Regions from separate parts of the Xenorhabdus bovienii SS-2004 genome, predicted to be linked through region 3. Evidence: predicted binding sites of a transcription regulator. Region 3 holds the regulator's gene; each other region holds the start of a gene.
The links. The regulator LexA, encoded in region 3, represses DNA repair genes until DNA is damaged. The targets are predictions, from matches to a motif close to TNCTGTATGTACATACAGNA.
Positions count from the first base shown of each region.

Region 1: the regulator LexA is predicted to act here: its motif matches at 2,862-2,881, upstream of XBJ1_RS03820 (DNA translocase FtsK 4TM domain-containing protein).
Region 2: the regulator LexA is predicted to act here: its motif matches at 3,216-3,235, upstream of dinB (DNA polymerase IV).

Region 1 covers NC_013892.1:897,745-903,941, forward strand. The annotation lists gene XBJ1_RS03820 (DNA translocase FtsK 4TM domain-containing protein) at 1-2,798, opposite strand, end outside; gene lrp (leucine-responsive transcriptional regulator Lrp) at 2,931-3,425, opposite strand; gene trxB (thioredoxin-disulfide reductase) at 4,062-5,021, shown strand; gene cydD (heme ABC transporter permease/ATP-binding protein CydD) at 5,152-6,197, shown strand, end outside.
Region 2 covers NC_013892.1:3,224,046-3,230,242, forward strand. The annotation lists gene gpt (xanthine phosphoribosyltransferase) at 1-340, opposite strand, end outside; gene XBJ1_RS14040 (hypothetical protein) at 370-558, opposite strand; gene pepD (beta-Ala-His dipeptidase) at 602-2,062, shown strand; gene dinB (DNA polymerase IV) at 2,127-3,182, opposite strand; gene XBJ1_RS14055 (Cmx/CmrA family chloramphenicol efflux MFS transporter) at 3,339-4,529, opposite strand; gene XBJ1_RS14060 (AMP-binding enzyme) at 4,747-5,133, shown strand; gene XBJ1_RS14065 (choline transporter) at 5,218-6,197, opposite strand, start outside.
Region 3 covers NC_013892.1:3,841,008-3,847,204, reverse strand. The annotation lists gene ubiC (chorismate lyase) at 1-289, shown strand, start outside; gene ubiA (4-hydroxybenzoate octaprenyltransferase) at 303-1,157, shown strand; gene plsB (glycerol-3-phosphate 1-O-acyltransferase PlsB) at 1,209-3,677, opposite strand; gene XBJ1_RS17050 (diacylglycerol kinase) at 3,816-4,187, shown strand; gene lexA (transcriptional repressor LexA) at 4,306-4,920, shown strand; gene zur (zinc uptake transcriptional repressor Zur) at 5,065-5,577, opposite strand; partial or broken gene XBJ1_RS17035 (DUF2628 domain-containing protein) at 5,902-6,197, opposite strand, start outside.

The DNA.
Region 1 (6,197 bases), 1.3 Mb from region 3:
AAGTGAATACCTGCTGCGCGTGCTTTCTGAGCCAGACGCGCAATCAATTCTTCCACTTTTTTCCCTACCGTCATTATCAAGTCAGCAAATTCATCAACCATGACAACGATATAAGGCTCTTTTTTCAGCATAGGATGAGTTACATCCATACTGTCACCCGGTTTCCAGAAAGGATCGGGGATCGGGCGTCCCATATTTTCCGCTTGTTTGATCTTATCGTTATAGCCGGCGAGATTACGCACGCCCAAAGCTGACATCAACTTATAACGACGCTCCATTTCGTTCACACACCAGCGCAGTGCATTCGCCGCATCTTTCATATCAGTGACGACTTCCGTCAATAAGTGCGGAATACCTTCATAAATCGACAATTCGAGCATTTTCGGATCGATCATGATAAAGCGGACATCTTCCGGTTTCGCTTTATATAGAATGCTGAGGATCATTGCGTTGACCCCCACTGATTTCCCCGATCCCGTCGTCCCTGCAACCAGCAAGTGAGGCATTTTACCCAAATCAGCAACTACTGGCTGACCTGCGATATCTTTCCCCAAAACGATAGTTAATGGCGATGGGTTATCGCGGAATTTTTCACAGTCCAAAACCTCACGCAGATAAACTGTATGACGTTTTTTATTCGGTAATTCCAAACCTACGTAAGGTTTTCCCGGAATCACTTCCACGATACGAACCGCCACCGCAGAGAGTGAGCGGGCAAGGTCACGCGACAAGTTGGAAATACGGGAAGCTTTAACCCCTGGAGCCAAATCCAACTCAAATCGTGTAATAACCGGACCTGGTGAGAACCCAACAACATCCGCTTTGACACGATAATCATTCAGGCGCGCTTCAATCAGACGTGAAATCTGTTCAAGGGCAAACATATCGACGGGCTCCTCTTCTGCGGGTGGTTTCGTCAGAAGATCTAAAGAAGGCATCGGTGTTGTTGGCTTTGGCAATGGTTGATCATTACGCATCAAAAATGGATGGAACAGGCTCGATTGCTGCGGTTGCTGCGGTTGCTGCGCAACAGTATGCTGAATTTTCGATTCATGGGAAGGCCCTGAAACAGAAACTGTTCTTTTTTCCTGTTCTGAATGAATCGATGACTCTGATTGCAGGGGTAATGGCTCAACAGGTTCAGATTTTTCAAAACCATCAGCCAGTGAAGAATAATCAAACGCAGGCTTTTCGGCCTGACTTGGAATTACAGGCTGGATCTTTTGATAACGTTCACGCTGCTGCTGTTCAAACGCCACTCGCAATGCCTCTTCCTGTTCCGACGGTTCATCAACACTATGCTCTACAAATTCGGCTGTCGCTGATTGCTTATGTATCTGAGCGATTTCTTCACGAGGCCCTTTTGTTTCTTCTTCAAAATTAGAACCATAGCGTTCACGCTGCTGTTCAAGGAATTGCTGCCGCAACGTGTCTTGCTGCTGTTCATCCATTTGCTGTTCATCAGTTTCCGCAATAAGATCGCTTTGTCTCTCTTTTTCTTCCCGTTGCAGATGTTCAGACAAACGCTGAGACGGTACTTTGACACCATATAATTCACGGCGGGTAGGTATTCTAACGGGATTCGGCCGCGGCATTTCAGGGCCAATACCCTGTTTCATCTGAGGAGTTTTCATCACAACAGCAGCACTAGAAACACCAGCAGCCACATTTTTCAGATTATCATTCGGAGAAAAAGTAAACGACTCTATCGGCTGTATGTTTGTTGCCACAGTGCTATCTATAGATAACTCTGATTGTGCAGTTTTACTGAATTCTGATTCTGTATCTAATTGATAATCAGCTGGTAGTTCAAATGTATAAGGAACAGGTTCTTGATCTTCTTCAGCATGATCCGATTCAGTTTGTACTGATTCCGGTAAGGCAATGGCTTTCTGAGCAATAGATTGCGGCCTGTTTTCGTTTTGCTGCACAGACTGAACCTTTTCAGGTGAACCGACCTCCTGCGCTATATCCATAGCTGGAGGCACTGAATCAGTTTTAACCAGTTCCACCATCGTTGGCGCACTCAACAGCACGTCATCCTCGTCAACTTCTACAGCTTTAGCGGCAGATGCTGTCGTGCCTATATCACCTGTGTTGACATTATCAGCACGATTTTGCCCGCTGGCCAGATGTTCAGGAGTAACCTCGTTTTCCAGTTCTCCATACTCAGGCTCATTGCGACTGCGATTTACCATAAAACTGAGTGAGTCAAGAATAACTGCACCAATTTTTTCCGCAATCGTGAGCCATGACCAGCCTGTAAATAATGTGAACCCAATAGCCCAGACACCGAGCAGCGCTAATGTCGCCCCAAGAATATTAAACCACGGCAGAATTGCTTTACTGAATAAGTTGCCGATGACACCACCAGCAGCAAAATCGTTTAAATCATCAATATTGAGAGCAACCAGACCACATGAGGTTAATACCAGTGCCAAAGCGCCAATGATGCGTAATGCGAGCGTAAAGAAATCAACATACTCTTGCCTATCTTTCTGACGGAAAGCATTCCAACAACCTAAGAACATAAATAGCGGGACTGCATAGGCAAGAATACCAAATGCCGAAAATAGTATATCTGACAACCAGGCTCCAACACTGCCACCGAAATTATGGACGGGCCCATTCCATGACGTTTGTGACCAACTGGGATCGGAGGGATTGAAACTGACAAGCGCCACCATAAAGTACACGGCACAAATAGCAATAACCAACAGAATGGCTTCCAGAAGCCGACGGCTACTGCTTATTTTCTTTAATTTAACACGTTTATCTTCTGTATATTCCTGGTTCAAGAAAGGCTCTCCAGGTTTTCCTATTGATTAAATGGAACAACGCTGAGGATTGCTCAGCGTTGGAACTGTATGCATAAACAGGAGTGTACCTAAGTTTTTCCTATTTTGCACCTGTACATTTTAGACAAAAGTTTAGCGAGTTTTAATGACTAAACGGTTACTCTGCTTCACTTCTTCCATGACAACATAAGTGCGGGTGTCATTGACGCCCGGAAGTCGCAGCAGGGTTTCGCCCAGTAATTTACGATATGCAGACATATCTGGCACTCGTGTTTTCAGTAAATAGTCAAAATCACCAGAAACTAAGTGACATTCTTGGATTTCTTCAAGTTTCTGTACAGCAGTATTAAACTGCTCAAAGACATCTGCTGCACCACGGTTCAGAGTAATCTCCACAAATACCAGCAGCGATGCATCCAGATAATGAGGATTCAACAAGGCGGTGTAACCAGAAATAAAGCCCTGACGTTCCAATCGGCGTACACGCTCCAGACAAGGAGTAGGTGATAAACCAACCCGTTTGGATAATTCCACATTAGAAATACGGCCGTCTTTCTGCAATTCGTTAAGGATATTACGGTCTATGCGATCAAGATCTTTTCCTGGACGCTTCTTATTATCTATCATCTTATTGCTCTCTCTTTATATTCCTACACCCATAACATTTTCCCTATCTCTCTCAAGCAGTTGAGCTGGAAAAGATGTCTTTCAAAGGCTAAAGCTCAATCTGTAACCAAGGTTTGGGATCTATACGCCATTTTCTGAAATACAGTTTCCCAGAACTCGATTAACCAAAACACGACTTACTAGAACACCGTCCTCCAGAATATTATTTCCCAAAACACTACGTCTCCCAGAAAGCAGCTTATCGGCAATTTTTTTGTTCTATAAGAAAACTACCCACTCCGATTTGTCTATTCTATAGAAACAATTGATTAGCGAGGTAGATAATTATCTCTTCCACAGATGTTTTCGCAAATGCACAGCCGATTGTCAAAGTAAATGAACAAAAATCAGAACAACCTACCAAACAAATTTTGAGTAAATCCTTTCAATAGCTTGTCTTATACCTTATACGGATAAATGATGTTCAATTCAGAAAGTTAAGTAACCTCTCCTTACATTCCCATTACATCATAGTTACTATCTATCGGTAAAATCGTTAATAACATAAATATTTTATCTGATAATCGCTTTTTTTAACTTATTATTTCTCCTACAATCCCCAAATCCGCAATATGCGATAATGGAAATGAGGTATTCATGAGCACAGCCAAACACAGTAAACTTATCATTCTTGGCTCAGGTCCTGCTGGTTATACCGCCGCTGTTTATGCAGCCCGCGCTAATTTAAACCCCGTCCTTATTACAGGGGTTGAAAAAGGCGGCCAATTGACCACCACGACTGAAGTTGAAAACTGGCCCGGTGATCCTGAAGGGCTGACAGGTCCAGATTTAATGGAACGTATGTTCCAGCACGCTGAAAAATTTCAAACAGAAATTATTTCTGACCATATTCAGAAAGTCGATTTCGAAAAAAAACCATTCCGTCTTTATGGAGATGATCAGGAATATACCTGCGATGCTTTGATCATCGCGACAGGTGCTTCTGCCCGTTATCTGGGTCTCCCTTCCGAAGACGCTTTCAAAGGTCGTGGCGTATCTGCCTGTGCAACATGTGATGGTTTCTTCTATCGTAAGCAAAAAGTTGCTGTAGTTGGTGGTGGCAATACCGCCGTTGAAGAAGCACTATATCTTGCGAACATTGCAGCCGAAGTCCATCTCATTCACCGCCGTGATACTTTCCGTTCAGAAAAGATCCTCATTGACCGCCTGATGGAGAAAGTCAAGAATGGTAATATCATTCTGCACACCGATAGAACTTTAGATGAGGTGCTGGGCGATGATATGGGTGTGACTGGCATTCGTATTCACGATACGAAAAGTGATAATGCAGAAGAGCTGGATGTTACTGGTGTCTTCATTGCTATCGGACACAGTCCAAACACAGGTATCTTTGAAGGACAGCTTGATCTGCAAAACGGATATATTAAAGTCCAGTCCGGCCTGCATGGAAATGCCACCCAGACTTCTATTCCGGGAGTATTTGCCGCCGGGGATGTCATGGATCATGTTTATCGCCAAGCCATCACCTCAGCAGGTACAGGCTGTATGGCTGCACTGGATGCTGAACGTTTTCTTGATGGATTGGCAACTAAATAAACCCTCTTTCCTTAAGGCGCTATTTCGGTAGCGCTTTTTAACAGGGAACATAAGGTTTGGCCGCTGGCAAACAGTATCACCAGCCTTTTTGATACATTGTATCATCACCTGCTAATCAGAAATTTTTCTTATGGACAAAACAAGACAATCTGAACTTGTTCGATGGCTAAGACAGCAAAGTGCGCCTGCCCGTCGGTGGCTTCGGCTATCCATGCTACTTGGCCTCATTAGCGGATTACTAATCATCTCTCAAGCTTGGCTTCTGGCGTCAATCCTTCAAGCACTAATCATGGATAATATCCCCCGCGAAAATCTCATCGTTCAGTTTCTGATGCTGATCGCCGCCTTTACATTGCGGGCAATTGTCAGTGCTATTCGAGAGCGTATCGGTTTTATCTGTGGCAAGGTTGTACGCCAACAAATCCGCAGTATGGTTTTGGATAAACTGGCACAATTGGGGCCGGTTTGGGTCAAAGGAAAACCCGCCGGAAGCTGGGCTACGATTATCTTGGAACAAATTGAAGATATGCAGGATTTTTATTCCCGCTATCTGCCCCAAATGGCGCTTGCAACGATTATCCCTCTCTTAATCCTGATGACTGTCTTTCCTGTCAACTGGGCTGCAGGGTTAATTTTACTCGTCACAGCCCCATTAATTCCCCTTTTTATGACATTGGTTGGATTAGGGGCCGCTGACGCCAATCGACGCAATTTTGTCGCGCTCAGTCGTTTAAGCGGCAATTTCCTTGATCGTTTACGGGGTCTGGAAACTCTACGCGTGTTCCATCGCGGGGAAGCCGAAGTTAAGCAACTTACCGAATCGACAGACAATTTCCGTCACAGAACGATGGAAGTACTGCGCATGGCATTTTTATCGTCTGCTGTGCTGGAGTTTTTTGCTGCGGTTTCCATTGCGGTTGTTGCCGTTTATTTTGGTTTTTCTTATTTGGGAGAATTACATTTTGGTAGTTATGGTCTGGGTGTCACGTTGTTTGCAGGCTTCCTCGCTCTGATCCTCGCTCCTGAATTCTTTCAGCCACTGCGCGATTTGGGTACGTTTTATCATGCAAAAGCCCAGGCTGTCGGTGCCGCAGAGTCACTTTTTACCCTGCTCAGCAGTGAGGGAGAACACTCTGTATTCAACGGCGAAAGAATGCTGCCAGATACAAAATCAGT
Region 2 (6,197 bases), 620 kb from region 3:
CGAAAATAGTCACGAAATGCGCTTTAGGATACATGTTACGAATTGCCTGCGCTGTACCTCCGGTATCAACCAAATCATCGACAACGATAAAACCTTCTCCGTCACCTTCCGCTTTTTTAACGACTGTCAATTCACGCTGATTATCATGGTCATAGCTGGAAATACAGACAGTATCGACATGACGAATCCCCAGTTCACGCGCCAGCAATGCACCCGGTACAAGCCCACCACGGCTAACGGCAATAATGCCTTTCCATTGTTCTACAGGAAGTAAACGTTGTGCTAATTTACGGGCATGCATTTGCAACATATCCCACGTTACAACATATTTTTCGCTCATATGATTTGATCCTGGAAACTAAGAATGCCTCAGAAAAGAGTTTTTTGCGGAAAAAAAGGTTGCGCGGGATTATAGTGATTTGGATCGGCAAAAACCAGTAAAAAACAAGGGAAATCCTGATCCTGACTGCACATCTCAAACAAGAAAATGATATCCTCGAGCATGGCATGGGCATTGGGACAGCTCAAGATGACAAAAGCCCCCGATGCGTCAGACATTACTATTTCCATCTCATCAAAATGCAGTTACAGGAGATTCGCCGTGTCCGCATTATCAACATTATCCCCTCAACCATTATGGGATATTTTTGCCCAGATTTGTTCCATCCCTCATCCGTCCCATCACGAGGAAGCACTCGCGTTCCATATCATTGAATGGGCCAAGAGCAAAAATTTTCATGTCGAACGGGATGAAGCCGGTAATATTCTGCTCAGAAAACCAGCCACAAAAGGTATGGAAAACCGCCAGTCAGTCGTGCTTCAGGCTCACCTTGATATGGTGCCTCAGAAAAACAATGATACACAACACGACTTCACAAAAGATCCTATCCGTACTTATATTGATGGTGACTGGGTAACTGCTGAAGGTACAACACTGGGCGCTGATAACGGCATCGGTATGGCTTCTGCTCTGGCAGTACTGGCAGATGAATCCGTCAAACACGGCCCACTGGAAGTTTTACTGACTATGACTGAAGAATCCGGCATGGATGGCGCATTCGGACTGCGATCAGGCTGGTTACAGGCTGATGTTCTGATCAATACCGATTCAGAAGAAGAAGGCGAAATTTACATGGGCTGCGCAGGCGGCATTAATTTTGTCTCAACCCTGCTACTTTCCCGCGAAACATTGCCTACGGGTTACCAAACCTTGCAACTGACGATTAAGGGATTAAAAGGCGGCCATTCTGGTGGTGATATTCATTTGGGATTGGGCAACGCCAACAAATTGCTGGCACGTTTCCTCGCCGCACATTCAGATGAATTGAATCTAAAATTGATTGATTTCCAAGGAGGAACTCTGCGTAATGCGATCCCTCGCGAAGGTTCTACCGTCATTGCAATTCCGACAACTCAGCTCGAAAAACTGCACCAATTGAAAGATGACTATCTGGATACGTTGAGAAACGAATATGCGGTCGTTGAAGCAAATTTGATCGTCCTATTGGATGAAATCGAAACTTCCTCACAGGCACTCACTACAGATTGCCAGACTCGTTTCCTATCCATGTTGAATACCATACCTAATGGTGTTATCCGTATGAGCGATGTTGCTGAAGGCGTAGTTGAAACTTCCCTGAACGTAGGCGTTGTCACTATGGAAGAAGATAAAGTCGAGATTATCTGCCTGATCCGTTCATTGATCGACAGTGGCAAGGCTTACGTTGTTGATATGCTAAATTCTCTGGCAAAACTGGCAGATGCAGAAACAGCAACCAGTGGCAACTATCCAGGCTGGCAGCCAGATGCCAACTCGCCAGTCATGCATTTAGTTCGTGAAACCTATCAGCAATTATTCGACAAGATCCCCAATATTATGGTGATCCACGCAGGTCTGGAATGTGGTCTGTTCAAAAAACCGTATCCGGATATGGACATGGTTTCCATTGGCCCAACCATTCGTGGCGCCCATTCGCCTGATGAAAAAGTTCACATCAAGAGCGTTGGTCAATACTGGCAGTTGTTAACCGCTATCCTAAAAGCGATCCCGGTTAAAGAGTAATATACGTGCCTCCCCTGCTCATCAGCCGTAGGGGAGCTTCCCTTTCAGCATTACCAGCCCAATATTACCACTCCAGTAATAATTGCCGTTCCAATTGAGGATTCTGTAACGTCACATGCAGCCCAACCAACCGCACGCCCCTCCCTTCTCTGCGAATTTCCCAAGCCTGTTTTGCCACCTGAATCAGATCCGATTTATCCAATAATGGGTGAATATGTTCCTGTGTCGTCAATTGAAAATCATCAAATTTTAATTTGATACCCTGACGGGCAATGCGGAGATCAGGTTTTACCTTGCCTAAACGTTTTTCCAATTCTGGGTAAAGTTTTTCGATGAGTTCAACACAATCACGCCACTCATGAATATCCTGTGCCAATGTTTTTTCTACACCAACAGACTTACGTAAGCGATCGGGACTGATTTGCCGGTCATCAATACCATGACTGCGCTCCCAAAGTGCCAGCCCAAATTTCCCCAATTTTTTAATCAACGCAACCTTGTCATAGTTTTGTACATCAGCACAAGTCTCCAATCCCATATCAGATAGACGCTTGGATGTGACTTTTCCCACTCCTGGAATTTTGCGTAATGGCAATGACTTGACGAATACCTCAACCTGTTCAGGGGAAATAACATATTGCCCGTTAGGTTTATTGATATCAGACGCAATTTTTGCCAGAAATCTGATAGGTGCAACGCCAGCAGAGGCTGTCAGTTGCAATTCATCAAAAATCACCTGACGGATCTGTTGGGCGATCAACGTCGCCGAGCCGTGGCAATGTTGACAGTCCGTCACATCCAAATAGGCTTCATCCAGTGAAAGCGGTTCAATCAGTTCAGTGTAACGGGAAAAAATCTGGCGGATATGCTGAGAAACTTCTTTGTAGGACGCCATTCGCCCCGGTATGACTTTCAATTGAGGACAAAGTTTCAATGCCATTGCAGTGGACATAGCACTGCGTACGCCAAAAAGGCGGGCAGGATAATTTGCCGTGCTGATCACCCCTCGTCTATCAGCGCTACCGCCAACAGCAATGGGGATATCGCGGAGTGATGGATTATCCCGCATTTCAATGGCAGCAAAAAAGCAGTCCATATCAATATGAATAATTTTGCGCATTTCACCTCTGCATGCCTCTTTCCACACCAAAATAACTGTATAAATATACAGCTTCATATCATTGAAAGCTACTTGCTTTTTAAGAATTAATTCCTGCTACAAGTTAGCGCTCTATATGAAGTTTTGTTTATATTTAGCCTTGATGAGATGAAATTTTTAATCGTTGTGACAATTTTTATGGTGTAAACGCGCGTCAATCAGTATTGGGACAAGTGCAATAATTGCCAGTAATGCTCCCACTCCAGCCACAGAAGATAAGCCGTAGCCTGCCCCGATTGCAAAGCCAGCCAGCAAGGGGGCTAATGTAATCCCGAGCTGGAAAGCGGATACATTAGTTGCACCTGCCAGTGTCGGCGCATTTGCGGCAATGGTATAGACCCGGTTCATGACGGCAGGGTTAACAACGAAACCAGACACTCCGAGCAGAAATACCAGACAAGTTGTGATCACGTTTTCAGCTAAAAAAGTCAACGCAATAGAAGACACAATGATACCAAGAGTGCCAATCATCAGCGTCTTGAATGGATATTTGTCTGCTGTCCGCCCACCTATAGTCAATCCGATAAAAGCACCGATACCAAACAGTGCAAGCACCGCAGGAACCCAAACCACCGCCAGCTTGCTGATATCAATCAATAATGCCCCCAAATAGCCGAATGTCGCCATATAAGCGGCGGTTGTCAGCATAGTAGTGGTATAAGCTACCCATAATTTCGGTTGTGCCATGGTTTTTAATTCCGTATCTAATACCGGAGCCTCTCCCTGACCCGGTTGTATCTCCGGCAACATAAACCACAATGCTATTGCCGTGACTGATGTTGCTGCGGCAACCGCCCAGAAACCGGCACGCCACCCCGCTATATCACTAATCACCGTTCCTAATGGCCCGCCCACTACCATCGCCAGACTCAATCCGCTGACAACCACGGCCAATGCCCTTGCCGTGCGATCCTGGGTTACTAAATTAACTGCTGTCGTCGCAGCGACTGCCCAAAATCCAGCGTAAGCGATACCACTGACAACGCGGGCAATCAATAACGGCCAATAATCGGGCGACAACATCCCAATGGCGGTAGCGGCAACAAACAGAGCCTGACTCAACAATAATGTTGCTCGTCTGGGCCAACGCAATGTTGCTACAGCCAGCGAGGGCGCTCCGAACAGAACACCAACGGCAAATGCAGAAATTAACATCCCCGCAGAGGGTAACGAGACTTGCAGATCCTCAGCAATTTTTGGCAGCACACCTGCGATTAAAAACTCTGAACTTCCCATCGCAAACAGACTTAAGCCCAAGAGATACACGCTGATGGGGATTTTAGATGGCATAATATTCGTAATAGACATGGGTAAACTCCCGAATTGTTGGTTAAAGTGATGGAAATATTGATCATCGAACAATTGACTAAAAGTAAATTACAACATTATCATTCAATAAATCAATTTAATGTTTTATTAATTGATTTATTGAAATAAAACCAGAGAATTAGTGTGGGGTACCACTTAGCCCATCACGCTCTGATTCGATAATAAATATTTTAAAATTAGTTTATTGGGGGTCACTATGAGAATCCGTGAATATTTCGAACGCTTACTCCATGATACTCCAGACAATGCTAATGCCATTGAGTACGAACATAATTGGTGGACATGGGGTAAAAGTCGCACAACCGTTACGCTCAATGCACTACAGCCAGTAACACGGCTCATAGAAGATATTCAACGGTTGGATATCAAAATTCTTATCGGGAGTAAGTGGGGGGAGTTAGTCAAAGCAACTGTAGTTCTTGTACCAAAAGCCACAGTGGAAGCCGCCGAACTGATTAACTGGACTAAAGAGCGAATAGGCACTGTATTTGCACCAAAAGCTATCGACTTCGTTAATTCTATTCCAACAACTGAAAATGGCAAACACGATAAATCAGTATTACGCACATCTCACAGTCGATGATTCCATTACAATTTTACATATAGATCAAATAAAAAATCTAGCATGGCAAAAGCGTAGAAGTCGCCTTTGCCATAACATAAAGAACTACCCCCCGTTCGGGAAAATCAATGTCTGACCCGGTGCTTCGCGATTCAGATGAATAAAGTTCAGATGCTTTTCGTAGTGATCGAGAATATCGCTGATAATTTGTTCTTTGGTGTAATCCATCAAGTCATTGCCCTGAGTCCCTTCCATCAAGAAAGTTTCCAATCGGTAATAGTAAGATTTACCCGATCTGGCACGATAGGTAAATCCAGGCACGGAATAACGCCGCGGCCAAACCTGGTACACAAAGTTTTGTTCATCCCCCAGTTCGACAATTAATTCAAGCGGGCTCAGTCGTTCGTCCCCTTCTGATGGCAGCGTATTAAACTGTACTTTCGCGCCACGTAATTCCAACTCTTTTGCTACTTCCTGCATGGCAGGACGACAAACCATATCCAGCATTCGTTGGGTACTTTTCGTGCCCGGAAAATTCATCATGCGGCTCAGACGTTGTTTCCAGTTCAACGAACCATTGTCATGTACCAATGTTGGCGAGGTATTCTGCAATGAACTGGCTTTGCGGAAATCTTCCACACGCAAAGATTTATACAATCCTGCCATGACAAAGAAAATCACAAAGCTGAAAGGCAACCCCATGATTACCGTCATATTTTGCAAAGCAGAAATGCCATCCGTCATTAATATACCCAGTGTTAATACACCAATCGCCACTGACCAAAAGACACGTAGCCAGTTAGGAGCATCATTATTGATATCACTGAGATTTGAGGTGAAATTCCCCAGAACCAACGACCCTGAATCTGCCGATGTGACATAAAACAGCAATCCCGTGATCGTAGCAACAGAGGCGCTGAACGTGAAGGCCGGATAAAGTGCCAGCAAGCCATAAAAACCTTGCTCTGGGTGCTCCAATACCGTTTCGGCCAATTGACGATTACCATGCAGGATTTCATACAATACACTGTTACCAAAAATCGATAACCATAACAGCGTAAAGACAAACGGAATGATCAGCGTTC
Region 3 (6,197 bases):
TGTCTTGTATGGAGATAACATTCCGTGGCTGCTGGGACGTACTGTGATCCCTGAGGAAACTCTGACTGGCACGGATAAGTGGCTGGTCGATGTAGGAACAGTTCCACTTGGCCGATATCTTTTTAATGGTAATAATTTGACTCGGGATTATATTCAAATAGGCCAGCAAGGGCAGCACTGGGCGCGGCGTTCTTTATTGAGACTATCAGGCAAATCCTTGTTACTCACAGAGGTTTTTCTGCCGGAATCACCTGTATATAAGATGAATAAAATCAAAGGGGGAAAATAGATTGGAGGCCAGTATGACGCAGAATAAATGGCTCGCCTATTGCCGTTTAATGCGTATCAATAAACCCATTGGCGTATTATTATTATTATGGCCAACATATTGGGCATTGTGGATCGCAGCAAAAGGTATGCCAGATTTGTACATCTTGTTAGTTTTTACTATTGGGGTGTATACCATGCGTGCTGCGGGATGTTGCATTAATGATTTCGCAGATAGAAAATTTGATGGGCATGTAGAACGGACAAAATCTCGTCCACTTCCCAGTGGGGATGTTAGCGAAAAAGAAAGCAAGATCTTGTTTGTTACACTGGGGCTGATCTCTTTCGCACTGGTTTTGACGCTGAACAAAATGACGATTGCCTTATCTTTCATTGGATTGGCACTGGCATGGGTTTATCCTTTTGTCAAACGAGTCAGTAACTTGCCACAGATTGTATTGGGGGCAGCCTATGGTTGGTCAATTCCAATGGCTTTTGCCGCAGTAAGTGAGTCCTTACCATTAGAATGCTGGTTGTTATTTTTGGTTAACATAATATGGTCAGTAATTTATGACACACAGTATGCGATGGTTGATCGTGATGATGACCTGAAAATCGGTGTAAAGTCGACGGCCGTGCTTTTTGGGCGTTTTGATAAACTGATTCTGGGTATTTTGCAGTTTATTATGCTCGGTATTCTGGTATCGGTTGGTTGCATAGTGAATTTAGGTGGGATGTACTACTGGACGTTATTACTAGCGGGTTCGCTCTTCATTTATCAGCAGAAATTGATTTCTGGGCGAAAAAAGGCTCTCTGCTTTCAAGCATTTATGAACAATAACTACGTCGGTTTTATCTTATTCCTCGGTATTCTTTTCAGCTATGTTTAACATAACGGGCGGATAAACCCGCCCGTTCAGCTTTATCTCCAGCGTAATGCTTTAATGTTGGTCTTTGTTTGTCTGTTCAGTATCATTCTGCTCTGGTGGCATACTGGCACTTTCAATTGTCAGACGGATCTCAGGGGACATTAATTCACTCAACATTTGATAGAGTTTTTGAGCGCTGGTCGTGCTTATATCACTATTATCATGAATATAACCTTCCTCGCGCAGCGTATTGACTGAGCTGGCAAACACGGCCTTGTCAAAGAACTCTGGGGCATTGATTCCATGCAGTACCGACAGACGCTGTGCCAGCATCCGGCTCTCTTTTTCCAGCACGCCACGGCTGATTTCAGGAGTGGCATTCAATAAAGAAAGCGTAATGGCATAGCGTTGCAGAGTTTCACGGATACCTGCTGCCAGCAATTGCATTGGACGAATGCGCTCAGGGTTCAGAACGAGCATATCCTGTTCTTTGTTGCAGATAAGGCATTGACGCACCAATTCATCAATCAGTGTGTTGACCACTTCAGGTAGAGATTCCTTACTATACCGCATGAAAAGTTCTTGTTTGAGCAGCGGGTAAACCAGCTCAACCTGACTGAGTAGTTCGCTGCGGCTAATGCGGCGATGATGCATCACAATACTGGTAATCAAAGATGGCAGGATCAGCAAGTGCTGGATATTGTTGCGATAATAAGTCATCAATACCGCGCTTTCACGAGGCAGGATAATGATATCCCCAAGACTGTCTTTTTCGACCTCAAACTTATTCATCAGCAAGGCATGATCCAGCAATTCTTCAGCTGTTTTGTTCGGCACAGTCACATCGTCAGCGTAAGGAACATTGCACAGTAATTGCAGATAACAGTTCAATTGCTCAATCAGCTGCTCGCGAGTAAGTGCTCGCTGACGTGATGACAACAAGGCTGTAGTGCATAAATTGATGGCATTTGCTGCTGCGGCATTATTGATGTTGACCATAATATTGCCAGCGAGTTTGCTGACAGTCGGCGTTAACCATGTCGGGCGCTGGGCGTCTATCGGATCGATGGAATCACGCCAGTCGGGAACATGATGGTTAAGGTATTGTGTCAGAGGAATGGGTTCGCCAAAGTTTACATAACCTTGTCCCAGATTACGCAGTTTACGCAGCCCACGGATCATCTGAAAAAAGCCTTCTTTTTCCTTGGTTGCACCGCGTAACTCTTTAGCATAAGTTGCGACTTCCATTACATGTTCATAACCAACATAAATTGGCACGATGGTGATTGGACGGGAATCTCCACGCAGCATCGCCTGTAATGTCATCGAAAGGGTGCCGGTTTTCGGATCGAGCAGACGGCCGGTACGGGAACGCCCACCTTCGACGAAGTACTCAACAGAATAACCACGGGAAAACAACTCACCCAGATATTCACGGAATATCGTCGAATAGAGCTTGTTTCCTTTAAAAGTCCGGCGGATAAAGAATGCACCAAGGCGGCGGAATATCGAGCCTGCCGGCCAGAAATTAAGATTGATGCCAGCAGCAATGTGTGGTGGAACCAGCCCTTGGTGATAAAGCACATATGAGAGCAGGAGATAATCCATATGGCTGCGATGGCATGGGACATAAACCAGTTCATGACCATCCTGCGCCAGTTGGCGAACCCGCTCGGCGTTATGGACATTAATGCCCTGATACAAACGGTTCCACGTCCATCTCAAGATACGATCGGTCAAACGTACGGTTTCAGAAGAGAAATCTGCTGCAATCTCCTCCAACATATTGATAGCGTTTTGCTTCGCCTTTTCAGGTGAGATTTTTTTGCTACGTGTCTCATCGGCAATGGCTTTCTCAATGGCTTTGGATGCCAGCAGCTTGTTGAACAGATCCTGCCTGGCGGGCAAACGTGGCCCTACCGCAGCCAAACGCTGCCGGGAATAGTGTATCCGTGCAACGCGGGCAAGTTTATTGGCAATGATATCATCTGTGCCATGATCATTGGCCATGCTGAGTAATGAAACAGGTGTGGAAAAACGCACAAAACTATCCCGTCCCAGCCACAAAATTGCAAAAAACTTTTGCACACCGTTTAGTAAACGCAGCTGTGGCGCTGTATTTCCTTCCTGCCCTTCGCGTCCAGGGGAGCGGCCGAACATCACAGAAACAGGCACCATCTGAATATCCAAATCGGGATTATTGCGATGCAGATCCAGATAAGAATGAAAAATCTTCACGGATTCATGTTTAGGTGCATAGCAACGGAACACTCGTGGGCCGTCATCAATAAAGACATAGCTTGGAAGTAGGGTGTCACCCATTTCCAAAGGATTCAATGGATCTGGCAGATCTTGCGCCAGGCATTGTTGACGCAGGGTCAATAAGTCTGTTTTTGAGTGATACGGCAGCACATATAAAATAGGCCGTGTCGTATCAAGGATCAGTTCTGCAATGGGATCCGTGGGGATAAGCTTACTTTTTACTAAGAATTTCAGTGGAAAATTCAATAATTTATAATATATTTTACGCCAACTTGACATAACAACTTTAAGCCTCTTGTTAGCAACGCGCCGCAAGCATACCAGAAACGGATTTTGAGATCTGTGGAAATAAGACAATAATAGGAGCTAAAAGTTATATGACCTTACAAATATTATGCTAATTGAAGAAAATTTTTTATGGAAAATCAATCAACAGGTTTGATTCGTATCATTAAAGCGGCAGGGTACTCGGCGAAAGGTATTAGGGCTGCGTGGCAAAATGAAGCGGCATTTCGGCAGGAAGTCATTGTCGCCATATTAGCAATTATCCTTGCATTTTCCCTTGATTTTGGCATGTCCGAGAGGCTTTTGCTCATCGGTTCAGTCATGCTGGTGGTCATTGTGGAAATCCTTAACAGCGCCATTGAGGCGGTAGTTGATCGCATTGGCAGTGAATATCATGAATTATCGGGCAGGGCGAAAGACATGGGATCAGCTGCAGTATTTCTGACAATAATTCTGGCGTTGTTTATCTGGGGAATGATCCTTTGGTCGTATTTTATGCACTGATATGACATGATTTTCGTCAATACACGTTATTTAGCGGCTTTTATGGGCTGGCAGGTTCCCAATTCGAATTTACCTGTATATACTCACAGGCGGACTGTATAAACAAACAGGGGGCGAAATGAAAGCATTAACTGCCAGACAGCAGCAAGTTTATAACTTGGTGCGTGACCATATTTCGCAAACGGGTATGCCACCAACACGTGCTGAAATCGCAGCACGTCTTGGTTTTCGTTCACCTAACGCGGCAGAAGAGCATTTAAAAGCATTGGCGCGTAAAGGGGTGATAGAGATTATCTCTGGTGCATCCAGAGGTCTCCGTTTGCTTCTTGAAGAAGAAGGGGCAGCGGGATTACCGCTGATCGGTCGTGTTGCTGCTGGCGAACCATTGCTGGCTCAGGAACATATCGAGAGTCATTACAAAGTTGATCCTGCATTATTCAAACCAAATGCTGATTTTCTGTTGCGTGTCAGCGGAATGTCCATGAAGGACATCGGCATTATGGATGGGGATTTACTTGCTGTGCATAAAACACAGGATGTTCATAATGGCCAAATCATTGTGGCGCGAATTGAAGATGAAGTGACAGTCAAACGTTTCAAACAAGTAGGAAACAAAATTGAGCTGATTGCTGAAAACCCAGAATTCGAGCCTATCGTTGTGGATTTATGTGAGCAGAGTTTTACCATTGAAGGATTGGCAGTTGGTATTATTCGTAACGGGGATTGGATCTGATTGTAAAAGCGGATAATTGCACTTTGCCATTCTGGGGCGGTCATTTTTTTCGTAGTACCCGTTCAATAAAAGTTTTACGGAAGCTTGAAAATAAATGTGTTTATCGGCCATGACCGCCTCAATCAAACTTAAGGTTATTTTGCCTTATTTCTTTTTATTCTCTTCAGTTTTGTGATTATGCTGACATGTATCGCGTTCTGTACAGGAATCGATTTCATGGCAAGGGGAACACAAACCGTGGACTTCAATCACGCTGTGACGTAAATGAAACCCCACTCCTTGAACTAACTGCTGAATAGCGGATTCAATATTCTTGGCATCCCGTTCGGTAACGGAACCACAATTCTCACAGATAAACATGGCTGACGTATGGCTGGGTTCCTCAAAATGATGGCAAATCACATAACTATTTGTGGATTCTATTTTGTGGACAAAACCCTGTTCAAGCAAAAATTCCAGCCCACGATAGACCGTTGGCGGTTTTGCCTGTGGCTCGACTTCACGTAGCAGATCCAATAAATCATAAGCGCTTATTGCGCTTGGCTGCGTTGAAATTAAACGCAGAATTTCAAGTCGTTGAGGTGTTAAACGAACTCCTCGTGACAGGCAGATTGTCTCAGCCTGTGTCAGTAACTTTTTTGGATTGATAGTTTTCATTACACCTTTCACACTCAGCATGATGCCAATAGTTGTAATATTATCATGTTTTTCAGTCTGGAAGTGGGATCCAAGCAGACGGTTACGGTGCTGATGGCTAAACGAGTCGGTGAAAAGGTGATTAACTATCCTGATGTTATGTCATACTTTGTTTAATGGTGGTGGCTATTCAGGATAAAAATAAAAATTAATCCGTTGATAAGAACGATAAAATATGCTGAAAACAAAATTTTAATTCTTTGGCGGTAGAAAAAAGGCATGTATGGAGATAATAGCAGTTTCTTAAAAGAAACCGCTATTTTGTAAGGGAAATTAAGGCAATTGTTATTTAGTGAAAATGCCTTTAAAGGGATTCCAGCCATCATCGCCTTTTATTTCTTTTAGATAATAAGCATAATTTGCTAGATACCCATTTAAGAGAGAAAAAGCTCCTCCCATTACATTTAAAATACTATCTGATATATCAATACCTGATATTATTGAGAAAATTACTATGATTGAAAATACAGCAATGTTAAGGCCTAATAAAGTTAATCCTTTTTTCCATAATCCAATGATTAGGTAATAGAAAATTCCGAAAAATAATGCAATAAAGTTCATGTTTATTTTAATACGTTTTA